Regions from separate parts of the Paenarthrobacter sp. NPDC090517 genome, predicted to be linked through region 2. Evidence: riboswitches for the same ligand, from Rfam matches in the RefSeq annotation. Region 2 holds a riboswitch; each other region holds the start of a gene.

The links. A riboswitch is a leader RNA that binds a small molecule or an ion and turns the genes downstream of it on or off. The one in region 2 is predicted to bind thiamine pyrophosphate.
Region 1: another riboswitch for thiamine pyrophosphate. It lies ahead of thiC (phosphomethylpyrimidine synthase ThiC); the one in region 2 lies ahead of thiO (glycine oxidase ThiO).
Region 3: another riboswitch for thiamine pyrophosphate. It lies ahead of ACIQTW_RS08525 (ECF transporter S component); the one in region 2 lies ahead of thiO (glycine oxidase ThiO).

Annotation. Positions count from the first base shown of each region.
Region 1 covers NZ_JBIVXN010000001.1:542,445-551,962, reverse strand. Annotated here, with positions in the region: gene ffh (signal recognition particle protein) at 1-858, shown strand, start outside; gene ACIQTW_RS02560 (alpha/beta fold hydrolase) at 923-1,645, shown strand; gene thiC (phosphomethylpyrimidine synthase ThiC) at 1,628-3,508, opposite strand; TPP riboswitch at 3,504-3,611, opposite strand; gene ACIQTW_RS02550 (amidohydrolase family protein) at 3,696-4,778, shown strand; gene ACIQTW_RS02545 (VOC family protein) at 4,857-5,729, shown strand; gene ACIQTW_RS02540 (hypothetical protein) at 5,857-6,294, shown strand; gene rpsP (30S ribosomal protein S16) at 6,529-6,948, shown strand; gene ACIQTW_RS02530 (RNA-binding protein) at 6,950-7,192, shown strand; gene rimM (ribosome maturation factor RimM) at 7,324-7,881, shown strand; gene trmD (tRNA (guanosine(37)-N1)-methyltransferase TrmD) at 7,878-8,678, shown strand; gene rplS (50S ribosomal protein L19) at 8,943-9,296, shown strand; gene lepB (signal peptidase I) at 9,377-9,518, shown strand, end outside.
Region 2 covers NZ_JBIVXN010000001.1:878,415-887,932, forward strand. Annotated here, with positions in the region: gene hemE (uroporphyrinogen decarboxylase) at 1-53, opposite strand, end outside; gene ACIQTW_RS04005 (glutamyl-tRNA reductase) at 212-1,534, shown strand; gene moeB (molybdopterin-synthase adenylyltransferase MoeB) at 1,595-2,797, opposite strand; gene ACIQTW_RS04015 (TetR/AcrR family transcriptional regulator) at 2,804-3,538, shown strand; gene ACIQTW_RS04020 (DUF3107 domain-containing protein) at 3,589-3,813, shown strand; gene ACIQTW_RS04025 (hypothetical protein) at 3,852-4,154, shown strand; gene ACIQTW_RS04030 (4a-hydroxytetrahydrobiopterin dehydratase) at 4,229-4,564, opposite strand; gene ACIQTW_RS04035 (thiazole synthase) at 4,578-5,375, opposite strand; gene thiS (sulfur carrier protein ThiS) at 5,378-5,614, opposite strand; gene thiO (glycine oxidase ThiO) at 5,611-6,882, opposite strand; TPP riboswitch at 6,875-6,993, opposite strand; gene thiE (thiamine phosphate synthase) at 7,021-7,692, shown strand; gene ACIQTW_RS04055 (ferritin-like fold-containing protein) at 7,723-8,391, opposite strand; gene ACIQTW_RS04060 (RNB domain-containing ribonuclease) at 8,433-9,518, shown strand, end outside.
Region 3 covers NZ_JBIVXN010000001.1:1,831,524-1,841,041, reverse strand. Annotated here, with positions in the region: gene ACIQTW_RS08565 (Na+/H+ antiporter subunit A) at 1-2,053, shown strand, start outside; gene ACIQTW_RS08560 (Na(+)/H(+) antiporter subunit C) at 2,050-2,550, shown strand; gene ACIQTW_RS08555 (Na+/H+ antiporter subunit D) at 2,547-4,160, shown strand; gene ACIQTW_RS08550 (Na+/H+ antiporter subunit E) at 4,157-4,723, shown strand; gene ACIQTW_RS08545 (monovalent cation/H+ antiporter complex subunit F) at 4,720-4,998, shown strand; gene mnhG (monovalent cation/H(+) antiporter subunit G) at 4,988-5,380, shown strand; gene ACIQTW_RS08535 (DUF4235 domain-containing protein) at 5,451-5,711, opposite strand; gene ACIQTW_RS08530 (NUDIX hydrolase) at 5,748-6,437, opposite strand; TPP riboswitch at 6,675-6,811, shown strand; gene ACIQTW_RS08525 (ECF transporter S component) at 6,888-7,508, shown strand; gene ACIQTW_RS08520 (ABC transporter ATP-binding protein) at 7,508-9,112, shown strand; gene ACIQTW_RS08515 (energy-coupling factor transporter transmembrane component T family protein) at 9,109-9,518, shown strand, end outside.

The DNA.
Region 1 (9,518 bases), 340 kb from region 2:
ATGGCCTTCGATGAAGGCGTCAACTTCACGGGTATCGTGCTCTCCAAGCTCGACGGCGACGCCCGCGGTGGTGCCGCGCTTTCGGTAGCGTCCGTGACCGGTAAGCCGGTCATGTTCGCATCCACCGGTGAAGGCCTGGACGATTTCGAACTGTTCCACCCTGACCGCATGGCCTCCCGCATCCTGGACATGGGTGACGTACTCACCCTGATTGAACAGGCGGAGAAGGCGTGGGACAAGGACGAAGCCGCCCGGATGGCGAAGAAGTTCGCTGACCAGGAAGACTTCACCCTGGACGATTTCCTCGCCCAGATGCAGCAGATCCGCAACATGGGCTCCATGAAAAAGATGCTCATGATGATGCCGGGTGCGCAAAACATCCGGCAGCAACTGGAGAACTTCGACGAAAAAGAGATCGACCGCGTCGAAGCAATCGTCCGCTCCATGACACCGCACGAGCGTGTGGCTCCGAAGATCATCAACGGTTCCCGCCGCGCCCGTATCGCCAGGGGTTCCGGTGTGCACGTGTCTGAGGTCAATGGCCTGCTGGAGCGGTTTGCCCAGGCCCAGAAGATGATGAAAAAGCTCGCTCAGGGCGGTGGCATGCCGGGCATGCCCGGGATGCCCGGCCTTGGAGGCCCCGGCGGCGGACGCAAGGGAGGCAAGAACGCCCCCAAGAAGAAGGCGCGCTCGGGCAACCCTGCCAAGGCAGCCCAGGAGCTTCGTGATGCCGAAGCCAAACGGGCAAACGCAGCCTCGGCAGCCCCCACGGGCGCAGCGTTCGGGCAAGGGGCAGCAGACTTTGATCCCTCATCGCTCAACCTCCCCAAGGGCTTCGACAAGTTCCTGGGCAAGTAGTCCGTGGCTGACATCCCAACCGCGTCGCAGTTGGGATGTCATAGCCGTGGAATAGGCTGAACCAATGCATAAGCAGCGCGTAGTCTTCGTCCACGGCCTCGGAAGTTTCGGTGCTGCGGCATGGCCGAAGCAGCATGGTATGGCACTTGCATATGATGCACTCTTCCTTCGACGGCACGGCTTTGACGCCGTAGCCGAACCGGTGGAATCCAACGTGGCGGCCGACGTCGCAATCTTGATCAATGCCTTGGCCGATACCGGCGGCGGTCACATCGTTGCCCACGAGCAAGGCGCCATTTCCGCAATGCTGGCAGCCGTCGAGCGCCCGGATCTGGTGCACTCACTTTGTTTGGTAGAGCCTTCCTGCTTGTCCCTGACCGCTGAGCTTCCGGCGACCGCTTCCTATCGGGCCCTGATGGAACCGCTGTTCGACGTGCGAAGCCAGCTAAACGACGCCGATTACCAGCGTGAGTTTTACCGGCGTGCTTTTTCTGCCGAGACCGGCGGACTGGACAGTCCGGAGGCGCGGCGGTCAGCACGCAGGCTCCGGCTCCAAGCACCGCCATGGGAGGCCCCGCTTCACATTGTGCCGGGCGTTCCCACGCTTGTTCTTACGGGCGGTTGGGAGCCCTTGTACGAGGAAATCGCCGGCTACCTCCAGGAGACCGGCGCCCTACGCCGCGTGGCAGCGGGTGGACACCGGCCCCAGGATTCCGTTGATGGCGATCAGGCAATCCGCTCATTCATTGCGGACGTCGGACGAGCCATGTCAGCTCAGGCTTCCTGAACTGCTTCCGCTTCCACTCAGGTCCGTCGGGACCTGAAGTTCCGGCAGGTAGACCTTTCCACCTGAGGCAAGGAACTCCTGGCTCTTTTCCCGCATCCCGCTGTACATTCCGGCGATTGCGGCCTGCGATTCTGCCGAACCGTACTCGTCCCGGATGTCCTGGCTGATGCGCATCGAACAGAACTTGGGGCCGCACATGGAGCAGAAATGGGCGGTTTTCGCGGGTTCGGCGGGCAGGGTCTCGTCGTGGAAGGATTCTGCCGTGACCGGGTCAAGGGACAAAGCGAACTGGTCCCTCCAGCGGAACTCGAACCGTGCCTTTGAAAGAGCATCGTCACGCTCGTGGGCCCCCGGATGTCCTTTGGCGAGGTCAGCTGCATGAGCCGCGATCTTATACGTGATGACTCCCGTCTTGACGTCGTCCTTGTTGGGAAGCCCCAGGTGCTCTTTCGGGGTCACGTAGCAGAGCATTGCGGTGCCGTAGCGCGCAATTTCGGTGGCGCCGATTGCTGAAGTGATGTGGTCATAGCCAGGGGCGATATCCGTAACCAGCGGCCCCAAGGTGTAGAACGGCGCACCTTTGCACAGCTCCTGCTGACGCTCCACATTTTCCCGTACCAGATGGAAGGGAATGTGCCCGGGTCCCTCCACCATGACCTGGACGTCGAAATCCCACGCCCGCTGTGTCAGCTCCGCGAGCGTATCAAGCTCGGCGAACTGCGCGGCATCGTTGGCATCGGCGATGGAACCCGGGCGTAGACCGTCTCCCAGGGAGAACGCGACATCGTATTTGGCGAAGATTTCGCACAACTCGTCAAAGTGCGTGTAGAGGAAGTTCTCTTGGTGGTGTGCCAGGCACCATCCGGCCATGATCGAACCGCCGCGGGAAACGATGCCCGTGACTCGGTTGGCGGTCAAGGGCACGTACCTCAGCAGAACGCCAGCATGGATGGTCATATAGTCCACACCCTGCTCACATTGCTCGATCACGGTATCGCGGAAGATCTCCCACGTCAGCTGGTTGGCCTCCCCATTCACCTTCTCAAGTGCCTGGTAGATGGGCACCGTTCCGATCGGAACGGGCGAGTTGCGGATGATCCACTCGCGAGTGGTGTGTATGTCGTCTCCCGTGGAGAGGTCCATCACTGTGTCAGCGCCCCACTGGGCTGCCCACTGCAGTTTGTCCACTTCCTCTGCAATGGAGCTGGTGACTGCGGAATTGCCAATGTTGGCGTTGATCTTGACCAAGAATGCCTTGCCAATGATCATCGGCTCGGATTCAGGATGGTTGATATTGTTCGGGATAATTGCCTTTCCCGCGGCAACTTCGCTGCGGACCAGCTCAACGTCGCAGTTCTCCCGCAAAGCGACAAACTGCATCTCCGGAGTTACGACGCCTTGTTTCGCGTAGTGCATCTGCGTGACGGTCCTACCCACAACAGCGCGGCGCGGCACCGGTTGCGCGCCCTTCCACTCAGCTGACGCGGCTCCACGCCGAACCGCGGACTTGCCGTCGTCGAGCAGGTTCCGTTCCCGCCCATAATAGGCCTCCGTGTCTCCGCGGGCTTCGATCCATGGCGCGCGGAAAGGCTCCAGGCCAACCACGGGATCGCGGCCGGGGCCCGCTGTTCGGTAAACCTGCAGAGGCTTGTTGGCTTGGCCATTGGGGGAGGGCTCCAAGGCGATTTCCGTCACGGGGACCCGTATGCCGTTGTTTGGATCTTCCAGCCAAGCCAACGAATGCGACTTCAAGGATTGCGTTACGGCTTCCACGTCGGTCTGGTTTTGGCCCGTGTTGATCTGGTTTCGGCCCGCGTTGATCTGGTTTCGGACAGGGCTGTGCTGTGTTTCTGTGGTGCTCAAGGGAATACTCACTTCCTTCGCCGGCATTACCCGGACAGGTTCAACGGTCGCAGACTGCGTCAGTCCGATCTCAGCCCCTGCAGGGGCCCCCGTGTGGTCGTAGACGAAGCTACCACAGCTCCCAACGGGCTCCCAGTCACATGCATGCAGCAGGCTCCAATGCGCCGCCCCCCGCTACGCTTTTGCCATGGCCAACATCATCGAATTCAGCGGACCTGTGCTTGTATCGGCAGGCGAAGAGCGCCATGGGCTGTGGTCCGTAGACGGCAGACTGACGTTTGAGCGTCCTGTCGCGGCGCCGGACAGGGTGTTGGCTGGCTGGGTCCTGCCCGGTTTGGTTGATGCCCACTGTCACATCGGACTCGGCGTTGGAGGCGCGGTAGACGAGCAGGCCACACGTGCCCAGGCCCAAGCAGACCTCGACGCCGGCACGCTACTGATCCGCGATTGCGGTTCGCCCGCCGACACCCGCTGGGTGCAGCAACGAACGGGCCTGCCGCGACTGATCAGGGCCGGTCGGCATATCGCCCGGAGTCGGCGATATCTCCGCGGATTGGGTCATGAAATTGAGCCCCGGGAACTAGTGGAAACGGTGCGAAAGGAAGCCCGGGACGGCGACGGCTGGGTAAAACTCGTGGGTGATTGGATCGATCGCGGTGTTGGAGACCTCGCTGCCTCGTTCCCTGCAAAGACCGTCAAGGAAGCCATCTCCGCGGCCCACGATGAAGGTGCCCGGGTGACCGCCCACTGTTTCGGCGAGGACACCATAGATGACATGCTCGACGCCAATATCGACTGCATAGAGCACGCCACGGGCCTCCTTCCCCGCCACCTGCCGCGCTTGGTGGAACAGGCAGTGCCTATCGTGCCTACCTTGGTCAACATTGCTACCTTCCCGGATATCGCAGCCCAGGCGGGGCCTAAATTTCCGGAGTACGCGGCCCACATGATTCGTCTCTGGGAGCGTCGTCGGGAGCGTGTGCTGGAGGCCTTCGAAGCGGGGGTTTCCATCTATGCAGGTACTGATGCCGGCAGCGTGATCAAACACGGGCGGATTGCGGACGAAATGATGGAACTGCACGACGCCGGCCTTCCGCCGGTGGCGGTCCTGCACGCGGCAGCCTGGGGTGCCCGTGAGTGGCTGGGAGTCGAGGGCATCAGCGAAGGCGCAAGCACCGACGTCGTGCTGTGCAGTGACGATCCCCGCCGTCATCCGGGTACCGTCGCGGCGCTTAAGCACGTCGTGCTCAGGGGCAATGTCGTTCGTTAGGAATAAATTGAAGCTTCAAGTAATTTAGATAGGTAAGAAGGTGCCGATGCGCGGCCACCTCAGAACCGGGAGCTTCACATGACCTCATCATTCAGCCAGGATCTTCTGCCTGCCGAACTCACCATGGGCACTGTCATGCTCAAAGTGGGCGACATGAAAGTCATGAGTGACTACTATCAGCGAGCACTTGGCCTGGAGGTCGTGGCTGAGCAGGATGGTGGCCTGTACCTGGGGCGCGTAGCCAAGCCCGTGGTCCACCTTGCCCCCGCTGCCGGGCTGCAGATTCCCGGGCGCGGAGAGGCTGGTCTGTTCCACACGGCAATCCTGTTCCAGGATCAGCCGTCCCTGGCCGCGACTATTGCTACGGCTGCGGAGTACGAACCTCGCGCTTTCGCGGGCAGCGCCGACCACTTGGTTAGCGAAGCGTTCTACTTCACTGATCCCGAGGGCAACGGAATTGAGCTTTACTACGACAAGCCGCGCGAGCTTTGGCAGTGGGACGGCAAGAACGTTGTGATGGACAACGTGGCATTACCTCCGCAGCGATTCCTCCAGCAGCATCTGAGTGAAGCTGCCGTGGCGGGTCAACGCGGGGCTGCTGCCGGGATAGGGCACGTGCACCTGCAGGTGGGCGACGTTGAAACTGCGCAAAAGTTCTACGTGGAGACCCTCGGCTTCGAGCGAACCGCAGGCTGGCACGGCCAAGCACTCTTCGTTTCCGCCGGCGGCTACCACCATCACATGGCCATGAACGTCTGGAACAGCCGCGGAGCCGGCCCCCGAAAGGACACGCTCGGCCTCGGGGAGGTTCTGATTGAAGTCCCTGGCAATGATGACGTCGCAGCGCTGGCCGATCGCTTGAAGGTTGCAGGGGTGCAGAATCATCACACAGGGGCTGAGCTTCAGTTTGAGGACCCCTGGCGGAACAAGCTGCGGGTTGCCGTCCGCTAACGGCTTGCTGCTTCCCCTGTGGGGGCTTTCTCCTGCGCTGGCCTGCACTAGGCTGGGCAGTGACGGCGCGGAGTCATTCAGATTCGCGCCGCCGCCCCGTCAGCACGAAGGAATGAGAGTACTTTCCATGGGCTTTGCCGAAATTTTTGTAGCCACCCACGATGAAGCACTCAAGCGGGCAGCTGCCCTTGAAAAGGGGGCCGATGTAACCGGCCCCGCCGTGAGGATCGACGGCATCACCGACTTCGAAGTCGAACAGTTGGGCGACCTCGCGGGACAAGCTGTCCACGCTGCCGGAGCTGACTATGAGCTTGCCCTGGTTGATGTCACCAGTGATGCCCTTCTTGGCGTTCCTGAAGCCATGGTGCGGGCCTTGGCCGAACTGCTCACGTATGAGAGCGAAGGGGACGCGAATGTCCTCGATGACGTTGCTGCTGCCTGGGCTGCCCAGGACGATATGCCGTTCGACGCTGCCCAATCGCGCCAGTACGTTCAGCAGTTGGCCGCCTTGGCCACGGACGTTGAGAAGGCGGAGCGTTCCGGGCTCTTTGTCTGGTCTGAATGAGGCATTGACCCGCACAGCACGGCACGTTTAATCCGGCGCGTAGGCAAGAACACGCCGCTCGACGCGGGCCAAGTCGTATTTGCTCCGGGCATCTGGCACAATAGACAGGTACTCGATCAGTGCGGCCCCTCTCTCCGTGCTCGTATCTTGTCCTTCGAACCGTCAAGTATGGCCCGCCCCACGGGTGCAAAACGTCGGGTTCACCTCGTTTCAGAAACAGGAGTGACCACAAAAGTGGCCGTAAAGATTCGCCTTAAGCGCTTCGGTAAGATGCGCGCACCGTACTACCGCATTGTCGTCATGGATGCCCGCGCCAAGCGCGATGGCCGTGCCATTGAAGAAATCGGCAAGTACCACCCCACCGAAGAGCCGTCGTACATCGAGGTAGCTTCCGAGCGCGCCCAGTACTGGCTTTCCGTTGGTGCCCAGCCCACCGAGCAGGTTGCCGCGATCCTCAAGATCACCGGTGACTGGCAGAAGTTCAAGGGCCTGCCGGGCCAGGAAGGCACCCTGAAGACCAAAGCTCCGAAGGAAGCCTTCGTAACCCCGGAGAAGGGTTCCGTCATCATTCCGGAAGCCATCACCAAGAAGGCCAAGAAGGACGAAGCCGAAGCTCCGGCCGAGGCTGAAGCAGAGACCACCGAGGCTGAGTAAGTTGCTGGCAGAAGCGCTCGAGCACCTGGTCCGTGGGATCGTTGACAGCCCTGAGGATGTCAAGGTCAGTGCCAAGAACAACCGCCGCGGGGAATCCCTCGAGGTGCGCGTTCACCAGGAAGACCTCGGACGGGTGATCGGCCGTCAGGGACGCACCGCACGCGCATTGCGCACTGTGGTTGCAGCCTTGGCTGGTGGCGAGCAGGTCAGGGTCGACGTCGTCGACACCGACCGTCGCCGGTAAAGCGCTCAGCACTACTTGTCTTAGGTCCGGCCCCTTCACCGAATATGGTGGAGGGGCCGGATTGCTTTATCCACATTTTCCTGTCCGTTGCCGCCCGATGGCGCGGGCACTACAAGAATTCAGAGGAACCCATGCAGCTCCAGGTGGCCCGGATCGGCAAACCCCATGGCATCCGCGGCGAGGTTACAGTGCAGGTACTCACCGATGCCCCCTCCGAGCGCTTCGTCGCGGGAACGGAGTTCGTTGTCGAGCCCGCCTCCGCTGGACCTTTGACCATCCGCAGCGCCAGGTGGAACAAGGACATCCTCCTGCTTGGCTTCGAAGAAATCGCCGACCGTAATGCCGCCGAAGTCATCCGTGGTGCGAAGCTCTTCATCGAAACCGAGGAACTCGACGACGAAGATGACGACGAGGGCTGGTACGAGCACGAGCTAGTTGGCTTGGAGGCCAGGGTCGGTTCGCGAGTAGTGGGCAAGGTTGCCGCCCTCACCACACTGCCGGTCCAGGATCTGTTGACTGTTAAGACCGACGACGGCAAGGAAATCCTGGTTCCCTTCGTCGAGGAAATTGTGCCCGAGGTCAACGTCGAGGGCGGATACATCCTTATCACCCCGCCAACAGGGCTCTTTGAGATCAACGACGACAACCCCAAGGAGCCCAAGGATGATGCCGGGGATGATGTTGAATGAGGATCGATGTCGTCAGCATTTTTCCTGAATACCTCGCACCGCTGGAGCTCTCACTCATAGGCAAGGCCCGCCAGGACGGATTGTTGGAGCTCAACGTCCTCGATCTACGCACCTTCACCACGGACAAGCACCGTACTGTAGATGACACACCGTATGGCGGCGGCGCCGGAATGGTCATGAAGCCGGAGCCCTGGGCGCAGGCGCTCGAATCGGTCGCGGCCGCCCGCGAGGGCTCCAAGCCTGTGCTGATTGTCCCTTCGCCGGCAGGGGAGAAGTTCAACCAGGCTTTGGCTTATGAGCTAGCCGAAGAACAGCAGTTGGTCTTCGCCTGCGGACGCTACGAAGGCATCGACGAACGCGTCATCGATTGGGCGCAGGAACACTTCACGGTCCGGCCCGTAAGTCTCGGTGATTACGTCCTCAACGGCGGCGAGGTGGCCGTGTTGGCCATGGTCGAGGCCATTGGCCGCCTTCTTCCCGGCGTCGTTGGCAACCCTGAATCCTTGGTTGAGGAGTCCCACTCCGATGGCCTTTTGGAGTATCCCGTTTACACCAAGCCGTCAGCGTGGCGGGAACACGACGTTCCCCCGATCCTCCTCAGCGGTAACCACGGCAAGATTGCGCAGTGGCGGCGCCACGAGCAGTTCCGCCGGACCGCTGAGCGCAGGCCTGATCTTATGGAGGGGTTCGACGCCGGTGGGTTGAGCCGCGCGGACCGGAAGGCTCTCGCGGACCTCGGGTACGACGTCGTTGAGGGCCGCCTCCGGGCCAAGTCCGGCGGCGACGCCGAAAACTAAGTCCACTTCCCGCCGTCGAACGTCGCCGTAGCCATGGCAGTTGGCCGGATGGTGGCGACTATGGCAGAATTAACCCTTGTGTCTACTGGGCTGACACCTGCCACAGGGGGAGTTCAGCCAACAGTCGGACAACCCGGCGACGCCAATCAGTGGCGGAGCTGGACACTAAGAAACTTCGGCGGAGATTTCCGGTTGCTTTCATGCCCGGGCTTGTCTGCCGTAACCCAAAGTGAATGACCTGTGGCGTTCACCAGGAGTGGATTAATGCATATCCTCGATAGCGTAGATGCAGCCTCGCTGCGTAACGATGTTCCGGAGTTCCGCGCGGGCGACACCCTCAAGGTTCACGTCAACATCATCGAAGGCAAGAACTCCCGTGTCCAGGTATTCCAGGGCTTCGTCCTAGGCCGCCAGGGTGACGGCGTTCGCGAAACCTTCACCGTGCGCAAGGTTTCCTTCGGTGTCGGCGTAGAGCGTACCTTCCCGGTACACTCCCCGATCATCGACAAGATCGAGGTCGTCACCAAGGGTGACGTCCGCCGCGCGAAGCTTTACTACATGCGTGCACTGCGCGGTAAGGCTGCGAAGATCAAGGAAAAGCGCGACTTCGCCAAGTAAGTCCTGCGACTTACGCAACGGGTCCAGGATTCGTGCCCGGTAGTTCCGGAGCAATCCGCAACGCAACAGGGATACGAGTCATGGACACATCAGAACGCCAGCCCCGTAAACAGGGCTGGCGTTTTGTTTTGCTCGCACTGGTGCTGGCCGTGGCGATCAGCGGCTTGGTCCGATCCTTGTGGCTGGATGTTTACTACATTCCTTCCGAGTCCATGGAGCCCC
Region 2 (9,518 bases):
CCCGCCGGGGCGTTGGAGGCCGTACTGTTGGATGCTGCCGCGCTAGAAGTCATGCTTTCGATTGTGCCGAAAATCCGGGGCAAAAGATAACGACAAGCTGTCACGTCGCGCCCCGCCCGGGCCGTTGTGGCCGGGATCACTCGCCTGCGTGTGGATCACCACGGCGCCACATTGTTCTACCGGGCTACGAAAAAGCTATGATTGGGGTGCTGTGGTTCTTTTCTCATTGGTGGCTACACACGCCGACATCGACCTCGAAACTGTCGCTCAGTTGAGCAACGGTTCCTCTGAGCTTGCCTCGGCAGCCCTGACCGACTCTTCTGTGGTCTCCGGAGCCGTGGTCCTCGCAACGTGCAACCGCTACGAGGTTTACGGCGAGACCGCTAACGGCGCTGACCTTGAGGCAGCCCGCTCCGCCCTCGTTTCACAGATCAGTGAACTCAGCGGGCTCAATGAGCAACTCGTCTCCCGCTCGTTTGCCACCCACACCGGCCCTGACGTTACCCGGCACCTCTTCGCTGTGAGCGCCGGACTGGATTCAGCCGTCGTGGGTGAGCGTGAAATTGCAGGCCAGGTTCGCCGGGCACTGATCACCGCCCAGCAGGAAGGCACCGCCAGCTCCGGACTCGTACGTCTCTTCCAAGCGGCCTCCAAAACCGCCAAGGATGTTGGTGCGCAAACCGCCCTCGGCTCCCGTGGGCTTTCGATCGTGTCTGTCGCGTTGGACCTGGCCACAGACCTCGCCGAGAACGACGATTGGTCCACGAAGAAAGTGGTCGTCTTCGGAACCGGGGCCTACGCCGGCGCTACCATGTCACTTCTCCGTGAGCGCGGCTGCACGGATGTTTCCGTTTATTCTTCATCCGGCCGCGCCGAAGGCTTCGTCGCGACCCGCGGTGGAACAGCACTCGACGCCGACACTCTTCCCGCTGCTGTTGCCGCAGCTGACGTCATGATCGGCTGCAGCGGCTCCGACAACCGGGTGGAGGCCGCAGACCTCGCCCGTGTCCGGGAAAATTCGGGCAAGCCTTTGATTGCGATCGACCTCGCCCTCACCCATGATTTCGATCCCGCAGTGGGCGAACTCGACGGCGTAGAACTCCTGACGCTCGAATCCGTTCGGCTCGCGGCGCCCCAGGAACAAGCGGAGTCACTCTCGCAGGCCAGCGCAATCGTCAACGGTGCCGCGACGTCATTCGAGTCCGAACGCGAAGCCCGCTCCGTGGATACCGCCATCGTGGCGCTCCGCCGCCACACCATGAACGTCCTGGACGCGGAGATGGAAAAAGTTCGCGCCCGTCACGGCTGTACTGCCGCTGCCGAAGAGGTGGAGTTCGCCCTGCGCCGAATGGTCAAGCAACTCCTGCACATCCCCACCGTCCGGGCGCGTGAACTGGCAGCAAACGGCCAGCAGGACGACTACGTTGCCGCGCTTGAGGCCCTCTACGGCATCCAGGTGGAACAGCCCCAGGCTGTAGCCCCGGCCGCCGAGTGCCCGGTGGATCACGAGCAACTCCGCTCCGAAAGCGCCTAGCCGCCAGATTGCCGCCCACCGGTCAGTCGGGTCGCGTTGGCTGGGCACCCACTACTCCGCCTAGTAGACGGGCTTCTCCGGTTCCACATCCCGCACCCAGGCGAGGATACCGCCGTCGAGATGGCTGACGCGGGTATAGCCCGCCTTCCGTGCCGCTTCCAAGACTGCAGCCGAGCGCGTCCCGGCCTTGCAGTGGAACACTATGTCCTTGTCCTGCGGCAGCTCTACCCACGCCTCGCCGGAGAGAATGCGGCCCTGCGGAATGAGGCGCGAGCCATCGATGCTCACGATGCTGTGCTCTCCGGACTCACGGACATCCACGAGTTCGAAGTCCCGCTCCCCCAGCTCCCGTTCGGCCAGCATCCCGGCGAGTTCCTTGGCCGTAACAGTGTGAGCCTGATCCGTGGCCGCCGGTGGCGTCACGCCGCAGAAGGCTTCGTAGTCGGTCAGTTCCGTGATGGGTTCCGCTTCCGGATCCTTGGAGACCCTAATCTCCCGCCAGCTTCCGCCAAGGGCGTCAAAGAGCGCCACGCGGCCGAGCAAAGAACGCCCGACGCCGGTGATCAACTTCACGGCTTCAGTCACCATGAGCGATCCAACCGCTGCGCACAGCATGCCGAACACACCGCCCTCACCGCAGGACGGCACAGACCCGGCGGGAGGCGCCTCCGGGTAAAGATCCCTGTAGGTGGGCCCGTGTTCAGCCCAGAAGACGCTCACCTGGCCGTCAAAACGGAAGATGGAGCCCCAGACATAAGGCTTGCCGAGGATGGCAGCGGCGTCGTTCACAAGGTACCGCGTGGCAAAGTTGTCGGCACCGTCCAGGATGAGGTCATATTGCGCAAACAGCTCCAAGGCGTTGGAAGAGTCGAGCCGCATGTCATGCAGGACCACGTTGACCAAGGGGTTGAGCTCTGCAATGGCATTACGCGCGGATTCGATCTTGGGCGTACCCACGTCCTTCACACCATGGATGACCTGTCGCTGCAGGTTGCTGAGGTCCACCACATCGTCGTCCACAATGCCAAGGGTGCCCACGCCGGCGGCGGCCAAGTAGAGCAATGCCGGTGACCCAAGGCCTCCGGCGCCGATGACGAGGACCTTGGCGTTCTTCAGCCTGCGTTGGCCCAGGGCGCCAATTTCGGGAATGATGAGATGCCGGGAGTACCGTTCCACCTCGGCCGGCGTGAGTTGCGCGGCGGGTTCGACGAGGGGCGGCAGGACAGCGGGCGCAGCAGTGTGGGCAGCAACAATTGAGGCCATACCCCAATGTATGCCTGCAGATGCCGCCCGGTCATATTACCCCCCGGTAGAGTAGTCATAACTGCAAAGGAAAGGCGGCAGACTGTGGCTGACGGCACACGGGCAAACGATGGAGCACCGGCCAAGCTGGAACGGGCAGGTACAACGCGTTCACCAAGGTTGCCGCGGGACGAGCGCCGCGCGCAGTTGCTGAACGCGGCGTTGGAAGTTTTCGTCTCCAACGGCTTCCACGGGGCGGCCATGGACGAAATCGCGGAAGCCGCCCATGTGAGCAAACCAGTGCTTTACCAGCACTTCCCTTCCAAGCGCGAGCTTTATATGGCTCTCTTGGACAGCCACTTGGCAACTTTGACGCAGCTGATGCTCGACGCCTTGAACTCCACCACGGACAACAAGGAACGCGTCAAGGCCGTCATGCGCGCCTATTACAGGTTCATCGCCGACGACGACCAAGCCCACCGCCTGGTCTTCGAGTCGGACCTCATCAACGACCCCGACGTCAGCTCGCGTTTGGAGACTTTCAACAAAACGTTCGCGGACGCCGTGGCGCACGTGATTGCGGAGGACACCAAGCTGCCCCCGCTTGAAGCGCAGCTCCTTGGGCGTGGGTTGGCCGGAATGGCGCAGGTCAGCGCCCGTTATTGGCTTGAAACGGATGGAAATCTGGACCTCGATGTGGCCAGCGATCTGATCTATCGTTTAGCTTGGCGCGGAATCAGTCGTTTCCCCAAAGAGTCCTAGGCTACAAATAGAGGACTGACTTAACCCTTGATTGGCTTGGAGGCCTTGCTGTGGAAGTAAAGATCGGCATTCAGAACGTTGGCCGTGAGATCGTGCTCGAATCCGCTTTGGATGCCGACGCGGTTGCCAAGATCGTGGCCGAGGCCGTAACCAAGGGCTCCGAACTCCGCCTGACGGACGAAAAGGGCCGCCAGATCATCGTTCCGGGCAACGTCCTGGGCTACGTGGAGATCGGCGCCGAGGAAGTCCGCCGTGTAGGCTTCGGCGCCCTCTAGCTTAATCTCCACGTTTCGTCGTCCGCTAAGGAGTTTTTATGCTTTCTCTCGTCGTGGTGGTTCTGGCCACCATTGCCACCGGATTCATCGTGTGGGCCAACGACAAGCGGCACGGAAAATACGGGATCGCTCTGCCGGCCGGCGTCTCAGCAACTGTCGGCACGTTGAGCTGGATCGCATTCATCAGCGCCGGATTGGGCTACCAGCCGGGCGCGACATGGATTCCGTGGGTCCTGCCAATTGCGCTCGGGACTGCCGCAGCGGTTGCCGTGGTGCTCTTCCTGGGCCGGACCCGAACGAAGCACGACACTGCGGCGCTCACCAAGGCGCTGCGGCTTTAGGCCTTAAGCCCCCGAGACGGCAGTTAACACCAATGGTCGAGCTTTGGATTGGTGTTAACTGCCATCTCGGCGCTTCAGGTTGGCGGATACCGCTCAGGCTGCGCGGCTGCACCTATCCTTGCGGCCGCTTCGCTCACAGCGGTGGCAGCGGCAACGTCACGTTTCGTCACTTGGCCGCCCGCATCGTGGGTTACGTAGCGGAGAAAAACCCTGTTGTAGCGCCACTCCAGATCCGGGTGGTGATTTTGATCCTCCGCGATCCCTCCAACCGCGGCAATGAGCGCAAGCGCGTCCGCCGCCGTCGAGGTTTTATAAACAGTCACCAAGCCACCCTGGTACTTCCAGTCCGGAAGGTCCCCGAGGGCATCGTTGACGGCTGCCTCGGTCAGTTGCTCGTCCGTACCTGCCATGACTGCTCCTTCATCAGAGGAACTCTGCCCGGCCCTCCATCGCCGAGGATGCGAGTGCGTGCTCCCGCCGCGGAATCCGGCCCGCCTGCTTGGCCAGCCTACCGGCGATCACGGCGTGTTTGAAGGCCTCGCCCATCTGCACCGGGTTTTGCGCGCGCGTTACGGCGGTGGCAAGCAGAACGGCGTCGCAACCCAATTCCATGGCGAGGGCAGCATCGGAGGCTGTGCCGATCCCCGCATCGAGCACCACGGGCACGGAGGCCCGGGACACAATGAGCTCAATGTTGTGCGGATTGAGGATGCCAAGGCCGGTCCCGATGGGCGAACCCAAGGGCATGACGGCTGTTGCACCCAGATTCTCGAGCCTGAGCGCCAGTACGGGATCGTCATTGGTGTAGGCGAATACCTTGAAGCCGCGGTTCACCAACTGCTCCGTTGCATCCACCAGTTCCACGGCGTCGGGAAGGAGTGTGTGTTCGTCCGCGATGACTTCCAGCTTCACCCAATCGGTCTCAAGTGCTTCCCGAGCAAGCTCGGCAGTCATCACGGCGTCCTTGGCCGTGAAACAACCAGCAGTATTGGGCAGCACGCGGATGTTATGGTCCACCAGCAGTTGGAACAGGGAGCCCGTTTCGGCGGGCGAATAGCGGCGCATCGCCACTGTGGTGAGTTCGGTTCCCGAAGCCAGGAGCGCTGATCCCAAGCCATCGAGGCTCGGCGCGCCTCCAGTACCCATGATGAGGCGGGAACCAAATTCGACGCCGTCGATCACCAGAGCGTCGGTGCGGACGTCAACGTTTGCTGTTGTCATGATTAGCCTCCCTGGACTGCTGTTACGAGTTCGAGTTCGTCTCCGTCGGCGAGCGCTGTCACGGACCATTGGCTGCGTGGCACTACCTCGGAATTGCGTGCGACAGCGACTCCCAGCTTGCCGCCGTCGGCCGCTTGTCCGCGGGCGTCCAAGGCGCGACCGGTGACGGCTGTGACGAGGGTACTGACGGATGCTTCGTCAGAGACTGCGTGGTCGGTTCCGTTCACTTTAATGTTCATGCTGTTTCCTTGGTGGTGGTTCGTCCTGCTGGTGTGAGTGCTCGGGCAACAGGGGCGTTGCTCTCGAAACGATGGGGCATAAAGGGGACCCATCGGGGGTCCGCTGAGCCACTAACCATGAGTTCCCCCACGATCTTGGCGGCCACGGGAGTCAGGAGGACTCCGTGGCGGAAGAATCCCGTGGCGATCACCAGGCCCTCGATGTCGGCGTTGGAAGCACCGACCCGCCCGAGCAGCGGGGCGTTGTCCGGAGTTCCGGGCCGGGCGCGGGCGGTTGCTTCAAGGAGTTCCAGTTCAGCCACTGCGGGGACCAATACTTGGGCGTCCCTCAGCAATTGGTAAACGCCACCCGCCGAGACCGCGTTGGAAGAGGCTGACAACCCGTCTTCGCGTTGCGTCGCTCCTATCACCACAGTTCCGTCGTCCCGGGGCACGATGTAGACAGGTACTCCACGAACCATTCCGCGAATCGTTGATGTGACCAAGGGGCGCAGGTGATCGGGGACGCGGAGCCGGAGGATGTCACCATAGACCGGCCTTACCGGAAGGCTCAGACCATCAGGGAGACCGGACAACCTGGACGCGCCCAGCCCGTTGGCCACCACGGTCTCTCCGGCGAGCACATAGACTCCTGATTCAAGCTCCACTCCTGCGACCCGCCCGCCTTCCCACAGCAAACCGTGCGCCCTGGAAGCAACGGCGAATCCGTCCTCGGCTCCCGATACCCAGGAACTGTCATCTGGCGAATGGGCTGCGAGTCCTGCCAAGAGGCATGCCGCGAGTCTTCTCGGATCGACTTGGTGGTCGGCAGGAATGTCAAAAGCGCAGGAGATCTGCGGACTGAGGAGCGGCTCCCGTTGCCTCGCGTCCCGCAGAGCGAGAGGTTCGACTCCCAAGCCGGCGGCAAGCTGGACCGACCTTAGGTCAGCAAGCGCCCGGCGGTCGGCTGCGTCGGCACCCACGGCGAGGGTCGGCGTCGTGCGGTATCCGCTGTCCTCTGAGCCTCGATGCAGTCCGTCCACAAAAGAGGGCCACAGCTGGGAAGACTCAAGCATTAGGTCAAGAAGATCTTCTTCCTGGTAATGGAGTTCGCTGACGGGTGCAAGCATGCCGGCCGCTGCGAAGGACGCGCCGGAAGCGGGCGTGGGGTCGATCAGCGCAACTGAACGGCCCAATCGTCGGGCTTCGTGAGCGATGCCGAGGCCTATGACGCCGGCACCAATGACGGCAACGTCTGCATGAAGAGGGGTATGGCGGGGATCTGCCATTTGTTTCCTTCCCTACGCCGGTACTAGCCGGATCAGGTCAAGCGGTCGGCGCTGAAGCCCTCTCAGCCGGACAGTCATATGACGAATGTCGCGGCTCCCGCAGTACGAGCCCAGTTTAGAGGAACTACTCTGGTTCCCATGACTCAGCCTGACGCTCTTGCCTCCGCCCGCCTCTACCTGTGCACAGATGCCCGCAAGGAGCAGGGCGATTTTGAGGACTTTGTGGACGCCGCTTTCGAAGGCGGCGTGGACATCATCCAACTCCGCGACAAGACCCTGGAAGCTGCCGAGGAACTGGAGATGTTGGCCGTCCTGCGGAGCGTCGCACAACGTCACGGACGGCTTTGGGCGGTCAACGACCGGGCCGATGTTGCCAGCATTTCCGGGGCTCCCGTGTTCCACATCGGGCAAAAGGACCTGCCCCTGACGGCCGCCCGGACACTCCTGCCGAACGCCACCGGCATAGGACTCTCCACCCACACAACAGAACAAATCGATGCAGCTGTGGCCACTTCCCGAGGGCCCTTGGGACTGGACTATTTTTGCGTGGGCCCAGTGTGGGCAACACCCACCAAACCCGGCCGCGCTGCTGTCGGTTTGGATCTGGTCACATATGCCGCAGAAGCGGTCAAGCGTTCAGCCGACGGTGTGACCCTCCCGTGGTTCGCCATTGGCGGCATCGACCTCAGCAACGTTGAACAGGTTGTGAAAGCGGGTGCCAGCCGGATCGTGGTGGTCCGGGCCATCACAGCGGCAACGGACCCGACGGCGGCGGCCAAGTCGCTGCTGGAAGCTTTGGATACCGTCTAGGGAAGTCGGAGGTACCGCGCGATCCGCGGGCTAGGCGGTCAGGCCGAGGCCAATCATCCGGCGGGCATGCTTATCAGCGAGCTCCGTCGTAAGCCTTTTCACCGCAGCACGCGCGTCCCCGCCGCTTTTCAGCATTGGCCCCAGCAAGGGATGTTCCATGCCCACGCGCTGCGCCTGCGTCAACGCTTCCCCCACCAGGCGGCGGCCCCACAGCGCCAATCGGGAAGCGAGGCGCGGGTCATCTGCCAAGGCCCGCCTGAGCAGGACGCGGAGGACGTCCGTTGCCTGATCGGGGGAAGCGACGCGCTCAACGAAGTGCTGCGTTGTCGGGTCGAGGAACATCGAGACAGCCCTATAGAAATCTGATGACACGGTATCGATGACATAGGCCTTCATCACGGATTCGAACCAGTCCCCCGGCTTGGTGCGCTCGTGGAAGTGATCGAAGGAGCGCTGAAACGGCAGCATCGCATGTTCGGGGTCCAGGCCCATCTCCGACAGGCGGTCATTGAGGAGGGCAAAGTTTCCGTAGGCCCCGACTGCGATCTTCGCGAGCACAGACCTGTCGTGAAGCGTGGGTGCGTGGCGGGAATCCAGCGCGAGCCGCCCAAAGGCGGACAGTTCGCCATACGCCATGGCTCCGAGCAACTCCGCTGAGAGTTGCCCGGCATAGGCTGCGCGGTCCGGGGAAGTGCCCATGATCCAAGACTATCGGCCCATTTCGGGCTAACCTGATTTTCGTGTCACATCATCGGATTGCGCCCAACGTCGACGACTCGTCGGACCAGCTCGCCGCGGCCCTTGCTGCCCTGAGGACAGAGCTGGAACTCCCTGGCGAGTACCCGGCAGAAGCTGTGGAAGAGGCACAGGAAGCGGTGAAGGCCCTTGAGTTGCCCGCCCAGGACCTGCGGGACATTCCTTTTGTGACCATCGACCCCGCGACGTCCACCGATCTGGACCAGGCTCTGTTCATTGAACGGGCCGGTGACGGATACAAGGTCCTCTATGCCATCGCCGATGTGCCGTCCTTTGTGGCGCCAGGCGGCGCACTTGATGCCGAAACGCGTCAACGCGGGCAAACATTCTACGCTCCTGACGGCCGGATCCCACTGCATCCGGAGGTCATCAGTGAGAACGCGGGAAGCCTGCTGGCCGAGCAGGACTGCAGTGCTTTCGTCTGGGATTTTGACCTGGACGCGGAAGCTGAAGTTTTGGCCGTCACCGTTGCCCGTGCGACAGTGCGCAGCAGGGCCAAACTAAGCTACAAGGGCGCCCAACAGCAGATCGACGACGGTACCGCCCCTCCCGTTCTTCAACTCCTCAAAGAAGTGGGACTAAAGCGCGTCGAACTCGAGCGGCAGCGGGGCGGCGCAAGCCTCAACATGCCGGAGCAGGAAATAGTCCAAGCGACCGACGGCGGCGGGTACAGAATCGCCGCGGCACCCTCCCTGCCGGTTGAGGACTGGAACGCGCAGATCTCCCTCATGACAGGCATGGCCGCCGCTCAGATGATGCTCGACGGAAAAGTGGGCATCCTGCGCACCATGCCTGCACCTGATGACCGGTCGCTGCTGCATTTCAAGCGGCAGACCACTGCCCTCGCCAAACCCTGGGACGGACAAGTCAGCTACGGCGAATACCTGCGGACACTGGACGCATCCGATCCCAAACAGCTGGCCATCCTGCATTCGGCCGGCACGTTGTTCCGTGGTGCAGGTTACACGCCCTTTGACGGCGATGTTCCCGCCAATGTGATCCAAGCAGCCATCGGCGCTCCCTATGCCCACACCACAGCACCCTTGCGACGCCTCATCGATCGTTTTGTC
Region 3 (9,518 bases), 950 kb from region 2:
CGCAGCTCTGGCCGGACTCGGACTGCTGCTTGCACATGGCCTGTTCAAAGCCGCGCTGTTCCTGGTGGTTGGCATCATTGACCACCAATCCGGAACACGCGATATCCGCAAGCTTTCCGGTGTTTTCCGTTCGTCACGCGCGTTGGGTGTTGTGGCTGCCGTCGCAGCAGCGTCCATGGCCGGCGTGCCACCCCTGGCAGGTTTCGTCGCCAAAGAATCAGTGTTTGAGGCCTTCGTCCACTACGGCACCGATGACGGCGCTCCAGCCTGGGGCATCTGGATATTGGTGGGCCTGGTGATCGGATCGATCCTGACGTTCGCCTACAGTGCACGGTTCATGTGGGGCGCTTTTGCGGTCAAACCCGGCGTTGAACCTACCCCGTTCAAGCCCATCAAACCAGCGTTCCTGGCAGCACCGGCCGTCCTTAGTTTGCTCACTATCGTCTACGGACTATGGCCGACGCCCGTGGATACCTGGATTCAGCCATACGCGGCGCTGTTCGCTGACGGTCCGGACGCGGTCGACGCCGGACACTTGGCTCTGTGGCACGGCGTCACCCCCGCGTTGGGCCTGACGGCGCTGACATTCGCGGCCGGTGCCGCGATGTTCTACTGGCGCAACCTCGTTTCCCGTGCCCAAAGCCTGGTCCCCGACTGGGTGGACGGCGACAGGGCCTACCAAAACACCATCGGCGCACTGGACGACATCGCGGTTTGGGTTACGGGCCGCACGCAGCGCGGCTCGCTGTACTTCTACCTCGCGGTGATCCTCACCGTGGCGTTCGCGGTTCCGATGACTGCGCTGATCGTGGCGAACAAGCCCCTGCCGGATGGCATGTACTTCATCGACCCGAACTCGCCTCTGCAAGTGGTGGCAGGCATCGGCATCGTAGTGGGTGCCCTGGCTGCCGTCCGGGCCAACAAGCGTTTCCTCGCCGTGCTCATGGTGTCCGTTACGGGCTACGGCATCGCCCTCATGTTCGCCCTCCAAGGCGCTCCGGACCTCGCCCTGACCCAAATGCTGGTGGAAACCATCGTGCTGGTGGCGTTCGTTCTGGCAATGCGCAGCCTGCCCGCTGAATTGAGGGACAGGACCGGAGGGCGGCTCAGGGTAATCCGCGTGATCATAGGCGCGGCCTTTGGCATCACCATGATTTTCGTGGCGATCTACGCGATGGGCGCCCGCGTTGCAACGCCTGTCTCCCTTGACTTCCCGCGGTTGGCCTATGAAGGCGGCGGGGGATTGAACGTGGTCAACGTGACCCTGGTGGACATCCGCGCCTGGGACACCTTCGGTGAGATTTCCGTGCTGGCAATTGCCGCCACCGGTGTGGCCAGTTTGATCTTTGTCCGCAGCCGCGGCGACCGGATCAAGACCTCGGAAGCCGTTCCGGAAGGCAGCGTAGGGCGACGCATCGGCGTCGACCGTGACTCCCGCGACGGCGCCACCTTGGCCGTTGCGAAGAAGTTCACCGACGTCAGCCGCGATGCGTGGCTCGTTGCAGGCCGAACCCTGGCCCCTGAACGCCGCTCGATCATCTTCGAAGTAGTGACCAGGCTGATCTTCCACTCGATGATCGTGTTCTCCATCTATCTTCTCCTCGCCGGGCATAACCTGCCGGGCGGAGGCTTCGCCGGCGGCCTCACCGCCGGGCTCGCACTGACAATTCGCTACCTGGCCGGTGGGCGGTTCGAGTTGAGCGAGGCAGCCACCGTCAGCGCGGGAACCCTTTTGGGGACAGGCCTGGCGACGGCGGCCGCTGCCGGCGTGGTGCCGCTCTTCCTGGGCGGTCAGGTGTTCCAGAGCGCCATTATCGAGTTCTGGCTGCCGGTCTTCGGTGACGTCAAGTTCGTCACCTCCACCATTTTCGATATCGGCGTGTACATCGTGGTGGTGGGGTTGGCGCTCGACGTCCTGCGTAGCCTCGGTGCCGAGATCGACGAACATTTTGAAGGAAAGGGTGCCCCGCTGGCTGAGGAAGATGCCGCAGGGCATGCTGACCTTGCCGGGGAAGCCGCCGAGTCCGCTGCGTCCGGGAAGGCTAACGCATGAGCATCAACCTGACCCTGTTGATCGTCATGGGTGTCCTATACGCCTGCGGCATCTATTTGATCCTGGAACGCAGCCTGACGCGTGTGCTGTTGGGTTTGATGCTGCTGGCCAACGCCACCAACATCCTGATTTTGAGCACGGGAGGATACGCAGGCCTTGCCCCCTTGTTCGACAAGGAAACGAACCCGGAGGCGTACAACGATCCTTTGCCCCAGGCACTGATCCTGACGTCTATCGTCATTTCCTTCGCTGTCACTGCTTTCATGCTCGGCATCATTTACCGCACATGGGTTCTGGCTCGCCAGGATGAAATTCAGGATGACCTCGAAGACGTCCGCGTGGCCAAGACTCCGAGCTTTGATGCCGAGGACGACGCAATTGTCCCGCTGGAAACTTCCGAATTTGCCATCACCCCGGCCAGCCCTGCAAGCAAGGACAGGCCCGATGCGACCGAAACCCCCAACACGGCATCAACCCGGGAAGGAGGCAGCGCGTGAATCTCGCAAACCTGTCGCCGCTAGCTGTGCTCCTGCCGATCCTGGGTGCTGCAATGGCATTCCTGCTGATCCGGCACCACAGCGCACAGCGGGTAGTGAGCATTGGCATCCTGAGTGCCACGCTGTTGCTCGAATGCCTGCTCCTGGTCTCCGTGTGGGACGGCGGCACCACGTCCGTCACGCTCGGCGGATGGCTGCCGCCGTGGGGCGTGGTCCTCGTGGTGGACCAGTTCTCATCGCTCATGTTGGTGGTTTCCACCGTTGTCAGCTTGGCGGTGCTCATCTACGCCACCGGTCAGGGCATGGCCGACGGCGACCAGGAAGCACCCGTCTCGATCTTCCACCCCACCTACCTCATCCTGGTGGCGGGCGTATCCAATGCCTTCCTGACCGGTGACCTCTTCAACCTCTACGTCGGTTTCGAGATCCTGCTGACGGCCAGTTACGTCCTTATGACTCTGGGCGGAACCGGACCGCGCATCAGGGCAGGCGTCACCTACGTTGTAGTTTCCGTGGTGTCATCAGTGCTGTTCCTCATCGCTATCGCCATGATCTACGGCGCCACCGGAACCATCACCATGGCGGACCTGGCCATCAAACTTGCCGAACTGGATCAGGGCACGCAAAACCTCCTGCACGTGATGCTGTTGGTGGCTTTCGGCATCAAAGCAGCAGTCTTCCCCCTTTCCTTCTGGCTTCCAGACTCCTATCCGACTGCGCCCGCACCAGTCACCGCCGTCTTCGCCGGGTTGCTCACCAAAGTGGGCGTCTACGCCATGGTCCGCACAGAAACACTCTTATTTCCAGGGGACACCCTCAACGTGCCACTGATGGTGGTGGCGCTACTCACCATGATTGTCGGAATTCTGGGCGCCTTGGCCCAGAGCGATATCAAACGTCTCCTGTCCTTCACGCTGGTGAGCCACATCGGCTATATGGTGTTTGGCCTCGCCATGAGTTCTGTGGCCGGGCTGGGCGCTGCGGTCTTCTACGTTGCGCACCACATCACCGTGCAGACCAGCTTGTTCCTGGTCACAGGACTCATAGAGCGCCGTGGCGGGAGCTCCTCCATTGACCGTTTGGGTGGCCTTGCGAAGCTCTCGCCATTGCTTGCCTTGCTGTTCTTTGTGCCGGCGATGAACCTTGCGGGCATTCCGCCGTTCTCCGGCTTCCTCGGAAAGCTTGGGCTGCTGCAGGCCGGCGTGGAGTTGGGGACACCCCTGGCAATCGTGCTGGTGGTGGGCGGTGTTGTCACCAGCCTCCTGACACTGCTGGCAATCGCACGTGTCTGGAACAGGGCATTCTGGCGCAAACCCGAGGACGCAGAGTACCCGGACCCTGTGCTGATGACCCCCGGCAATGTGGGGGTCCTACCCCGCACCATGGTCGGCTCCACGGCGGGTCTGGTGGTGTTCGGCGTGGCACTCACTGTGTTCGCAGGACCGCTCTTCCGCGTAGCTGATGGTTCCGCCGGCATCATGCTGGACCGCTCGGCGTACATCCACTCGGTCTTGGGAGATTCCGTTGAGGTGCCACCGCTGGCACAAACAGACGAACCGCAGCCGGTAAAAGCACCCTCAGGTGAGGCACAGTCGGGTGATGCCAAATGAGCCGCAAACCCATTTCCTTCCGCACGGAGTTGCCGCTCCTCATCTGGTTGGCCATCGTGTGGGGCGCGCTATGGCGGGACTTCAGCCCGGGCAACCTGCTCTTCGGTGCCCTGATCGCTGTGCTGGTGGCCAAGCTGTTCTACCTCCCGCCCGTGGAGCTCAGTGGCAGGTTCAACATTTTGCGCGCTATCCCCTTCGCTCTGATGTTCCTCGGCAAAGTGGTGGCAGCGAGCTTCCTGGTTCTGTACCTGGCTGTAGCCAAAGGACCCACGGTGCGTAGCGCCGTCGTCGCCGTTCCCTTGCGGAGCCACTCAGACCTGATGGTGACAGCCACCGGACACGTCATCTCGTTGATCCCGGGCTCCCTGGTGGTGGAAGTTGACCGCTCAACGTCCACGCTGTACCTGCACGCCCTCAACATTTATGAGGAAGCGGACATCGACGAGATCCGCCTGGAAACCCAAGTCATTGAGGCGAGATTGATCCGCATCATGGGCACGCGCGAAGAGGTTGAAGCCCTCAATGCAGAACAGCGTCCGGGAAGGGAAGGGGCAACGCTATGAAGGAATTCGTTCTCGTGGCAACGGCTGTGATCCTTAGCCTCGCCGCGGCAGGAGCCATTGTCCGGATTGCGATTGGCCCGTCCCTGCTGGATAGGGTGCTCGCATCGGATGTGTTGCTGGCGATCCTGGGTGCCGCCCTGGCAATCGATATGGCAATGAACAAGCACCTGAACAACCTGATGTTGTTGGTGGCCCTCGCGGTGATCGGGTTCATTGGCTCGGTGACGGTAGCCCGGTTCGTGGCCGAGCGGAGGGAACAGAGCAATGAATCCTGATGCCACGGGCGTTGATGCTGTGATCGACGCCGTCACGGCGGTGTTCCTGGTGGTGGGTGCACTGATGTCACTCGGCGCTGCTATCGGCTTGTTGAGATTTCCGGACCTCATGAGCCGCATGCACGCGGCCACCAAGCCGCAGGTTCTGGGATTGTTCCTTATGCTGGCTGCGATCGGCCTCCAGATGCGGACCTGGTGGGTATGGCCGGTTCTATTGGTGGCGTGGATTTTCCAGCTCCTGACGGCCCCGGTATCCGCTCACATGGTGGGCCGCTCCGCCTACCGCACCAAGCACGGACACCGCGAAATGCTCACCAAGGATGAACTTGAAGCGGTGGTGCAGCGCGCAGCTGCGGGGCAAGAGCCCGAGAGCGAGCGCTAGCAGCAGCCGAAACAGCGAACGCCGGGGTACCCGTCATGGGTATCCCGGCGTTGTATGCGGTTTCGGAGGCCTAGATGATGTCGTGGGTCTTGGCGAAGCGCGCAATGGCGCGCTGCGTACCCCTGCTCGCCAGGACTTGGATGAGAGTGCTGACGAAGGCTGAGATCAGTGCGAACGTCAGGGCAGAGCGAAGGCTCGATTCCATGTCGTCGTTGCCCAGGGGTGGCTTGTTGCCCGTGGCCTTTTCCCACCCTTTGTTGACGAGTTTGGTACCTACGAAGCCTGCTCCGAGGCTTACTCCGGCACCGATCAGCTTGAAGAAGAGGTTCATGCCCCCAGCCTAGCTGGCTCCGGCTCGTCTCAAGCGTTAGCGGCGGTTTTCCCGCTCCTTGAGGAACGCCGCCATGGAACCAACGGGTGCCAGGACCGGAACAACATCGTGCTCGGCGCACCAAACCGCATCCACGGTGGCGAACCCGGCGATTTCTTTGAGCAGGTAATACGTGGGCGGCATGAGTTTCAGCGTGCCGGCAGCCTCCGCAGCAAGAATGTCCGCAACCGGCATCCACAGTGATTGCCAGGCCTCCGTGGTCTGGTGCTGGGGTTCGGCGCCGGGGGAGGGCTTGGCAACGTAAAAGTAGGTGTCGAATCGCTTGGGCATATCTGTCGGCGTGATCCAGTTGGCCCATGGGCGCAGGTCCCCGGGTTCGATGCTGAGCCCGGCTTCCTCCCTGACTTCACGGATTGCGGCGGTAAGCACCGTTCCGGCGTTCTTTGTTGCTTCGCCCGTGTCAATGCAAATCGAGCTCAGCTGCCAGTCAATGGCATGGCTTCGGAGGAGTTCTGCCGGGTAGTCCCACCCGGACTCATCCGCGCCATCCACCCTGCCCCCGGGAAAGACCACCATGCCCGCAGCGAAGTCCATGGTGCTAACTCTGTGCTGGACAAAAGCTTCGAGCCCGCCGGGTGCGTCACGGAGCAGGATGACGCTTGCAGCTAGGCGCGGATGGGGCACTTCTGTAGGAAGGGAGAGGTCTTGCTGGGGAAGGTCAGTCATGAAGGTGCCCCTTTGCCGCGGTGGATTCTGCTGGTTCATTCTCTCAGCTCCCCCGTCTCGTTGTGAGGCCTGGTGTGCAGGGAAAGGCGTGGGGGATGGGTGCAGAGCGGGCCTCGCAACGCACCCCGGCAAGCCTCGGAACACACTTACCACTGCCGATTGTGACCGCATGCCGGCAACAGACCAACACCCGCCCCGGACTCAGGTGTAAACTGAACCAGCCCATCAGGGCAGATTTGATAACGACAGGGGAGCGCCGCCGTCGGACTCTGCAGAAATGCAGGAGACGCGAGGGCGCTGAGAGTGCGGACAGCCGCAGACCCTCGAACCTGATCCGGTTAGTACCGGCGCAAGGGAGTCGAGCTTCTCAGAGTGTCCGGATCCGGATGGCGCAGGCCAGCCGGGATTCCGGGGAGCACTTTCCCCTCCTGTAACCTCAGGAGGCAGAAAATGACCACGGTAAACGTGAAGAAGACCAGTTATAACTGGCGTGTTGTAGACATCGTTGTGGCGGCTCTGATCGCCATCGCGGGCGGCGTGATTTTCTGGGCCTGGTCCCAGGGCGCCGCACTGGTATCCATCCCCATGAACGCGACGTATCCGCCGCTCACCGGCCTGATTGCCGGTGGTTGGATGATCCCCGCGGTCCTGGGCATGCTCATTATCCGCAAGCCGGGCGCGGCCCTGTTCTGTGAAACTGTTGCTGCCACGGGTGAGCTCATCATGGGTTCGCAGTACGGCACAACCGTTCTCATCTCCGGCGTTCTGCAAGGCCTGGGCGCCGAACTCATTTTTGCCGCCTTCCGTTACAAGAAGTTCAACCTGCCAACCGCCCTCCTCGCCGGTGCGGGCGCGGGCCTCTTCTGCGGTCTGAACGACTCCTTCCTCCCGTGGGGTTGGAACATCGCCTATGAAGCCGTGGACAAGCTGGCCTACATCACCTTCACCACAATTTCCGGCGCAATCATCGCGGGCGCACTCTCCTGGGTGGCGACACGCGGCCTGGCCAAGACCGGCGTGCTGAGCTCCTTCGCCTCGCGCAAGGCCGCTTCGGAGCCCGTCTTCAGCTGATGTCGGCCACGCAAAGCGGCACGGTAAGGCCTGCCGCCATCTCAGCCGAGGGCTGGGGTTGGCGGCATGCCGGCCGGGCCCAAGCCGCCATTCAGGGCCTCGACCTTCGGATCGAACCGGGGGAGCGGGTACTGCTGCTGGGACCTTCGGGTGCCGGCAAATCCACGCTCCTTCATGCCCTCGCCGGGGTGCTGGGGGATGAGGAAGACGACTCGGACGAGACCGGCTCCCTGCTGATGGACGGCGTCGCGCCCCGCGAGCAGCGTGGACGCGCGGGACTGATGCAGCAGGACCCCGAGACGCAGGTGGTTTTGTCGAGGGTTGGCGACGACGTTGCCTTCGGTGCCGAGAACCTTGCCGTGCCCCGTGAGGAGATTTGGTCCCGCGTCCATGAAGCGCTCGACGACGTCGGGTTGCGCACCGCTGCCGGTGGCGGTCTGGCGTTGGATCACCCGACGGCGGCGCTCTCGGGCGGCCAGAAGCAGCGCCTTGCGCTTGCAGGAATTTTGGCGATGCGGCCCGGGCTGATCCTGTTGGACGAACCAACAGCCAACCTGGATCCGGCGGGGGTGCTCGAGGTCCGTGATGCTGTTGCGCGATGCCTTGACAAGACTGGCGCCACGCTTGTTGTGGTAGAACACCGCGTGTCCGTATGGAAAGACCTGGTGGACAGGATTGTGGTCCTGCAGCCGGGATCGGCCGCAGGGTCCAGCACGGCCGCAGGGTCCAGCACGGCGGCCGGGCAGGCCACGGGCGGCGTTCTCTTGGACGGTCCTCCGGACCAAGTCCTTTCCGAGGCCCGCGCCATGCTCATGTCGGCTGGCGTCTGGGTACCGGGATACGTTCCGGCAACCCGGCGGCGGCGCAATCAACCCGACACCGCGCAGCTTCTCCTCGCAGCCCAGGACCTTGCTGTTTCCCGTGAAAAGCCGCGGCGCAAAGGCTTCAAAACCATCCCGCCCCTACCGGTGCAAACGGGCATCACTGCACAGGTCCGGGCAGGACAAGCACTGACCATTACAGGCCCCAACGGTGCGGGCAAGTCCACGTTCGCGCTCACGTTGGCCGGCCTTTTGGCGCCGGTGGACGGCAAAGTGAGCGCCGCCGTCGAGCTTTCCGAGGGGGCTGGCATTGATCCGTTCAAGTGGAAAGCAGACCGGCTGATCTCTCGGATCGGGACGGTATTCCAGGAGCCTGAGCACCAGTTCGTCACGGGCAATGTGCTGGACGAGTTGATGTTTGGCCCAAAGCACCTGGGCCACGGCGAGGAGCGCGTGGAGGAGTTGCTGGAACGGTTGCGGCTCACACATCTTGTGGACGCTAATCCGTATACGTTGTCCGGAGGCGAGAAGCGGCGGCTTTCGGTGGCCACGGTGCTGGCTGCGCACCCCAAAGTCCTGGTGCTGGATGAGCCCACGTTTGGACAGGACGCGAATACCTGGGCCGAACTGGCGTCGTTCCTTTCCGAACTGCTGGATGCAGGGACCGCGGTGGTCTCGGTGACTCACGATCAGGAGTTCAGCGCTGTACTCGGCGGGGCGGAACTACGGCTCGGCCCCATGACGCAGGGCAGAGCGACGCATCAGGAAGCGGGTGCAGCGTGAGGGATGCCCTGAACATCCGCGGCAACCATGCCCTGCTCACCCAAGCCAACCCTTTGGCTAAGTTCGTGTCGGTGTTCCTGATTTCCCTGGTGCTGGCGTTGTCCATCGATTGGGTCTCTGCGTCAACCGCGCTCCTTGCGGAACTGGCTCTCTTCCCGCTTGCAGGCCTCACCATCAGGCTTTTGTGGCAGCGGGCCTGGCCCCTGATCATTGCGGCCGCGATCGGCGGCTGGAGCACCGCAATAGTGGCGGCGGACAGCGGCGCTGTATTGCTCGACGTCGGACTCTGGTCCATCAGCGAAGGTTCCCTGGAGCTGGGGTTAGGTTTCATGCTGCGCGGTTTGGCGATCGCGTTGCCGGCGATCCTGCTGATGACCTGTACGGATCCCACTGACTTGGCCGATGC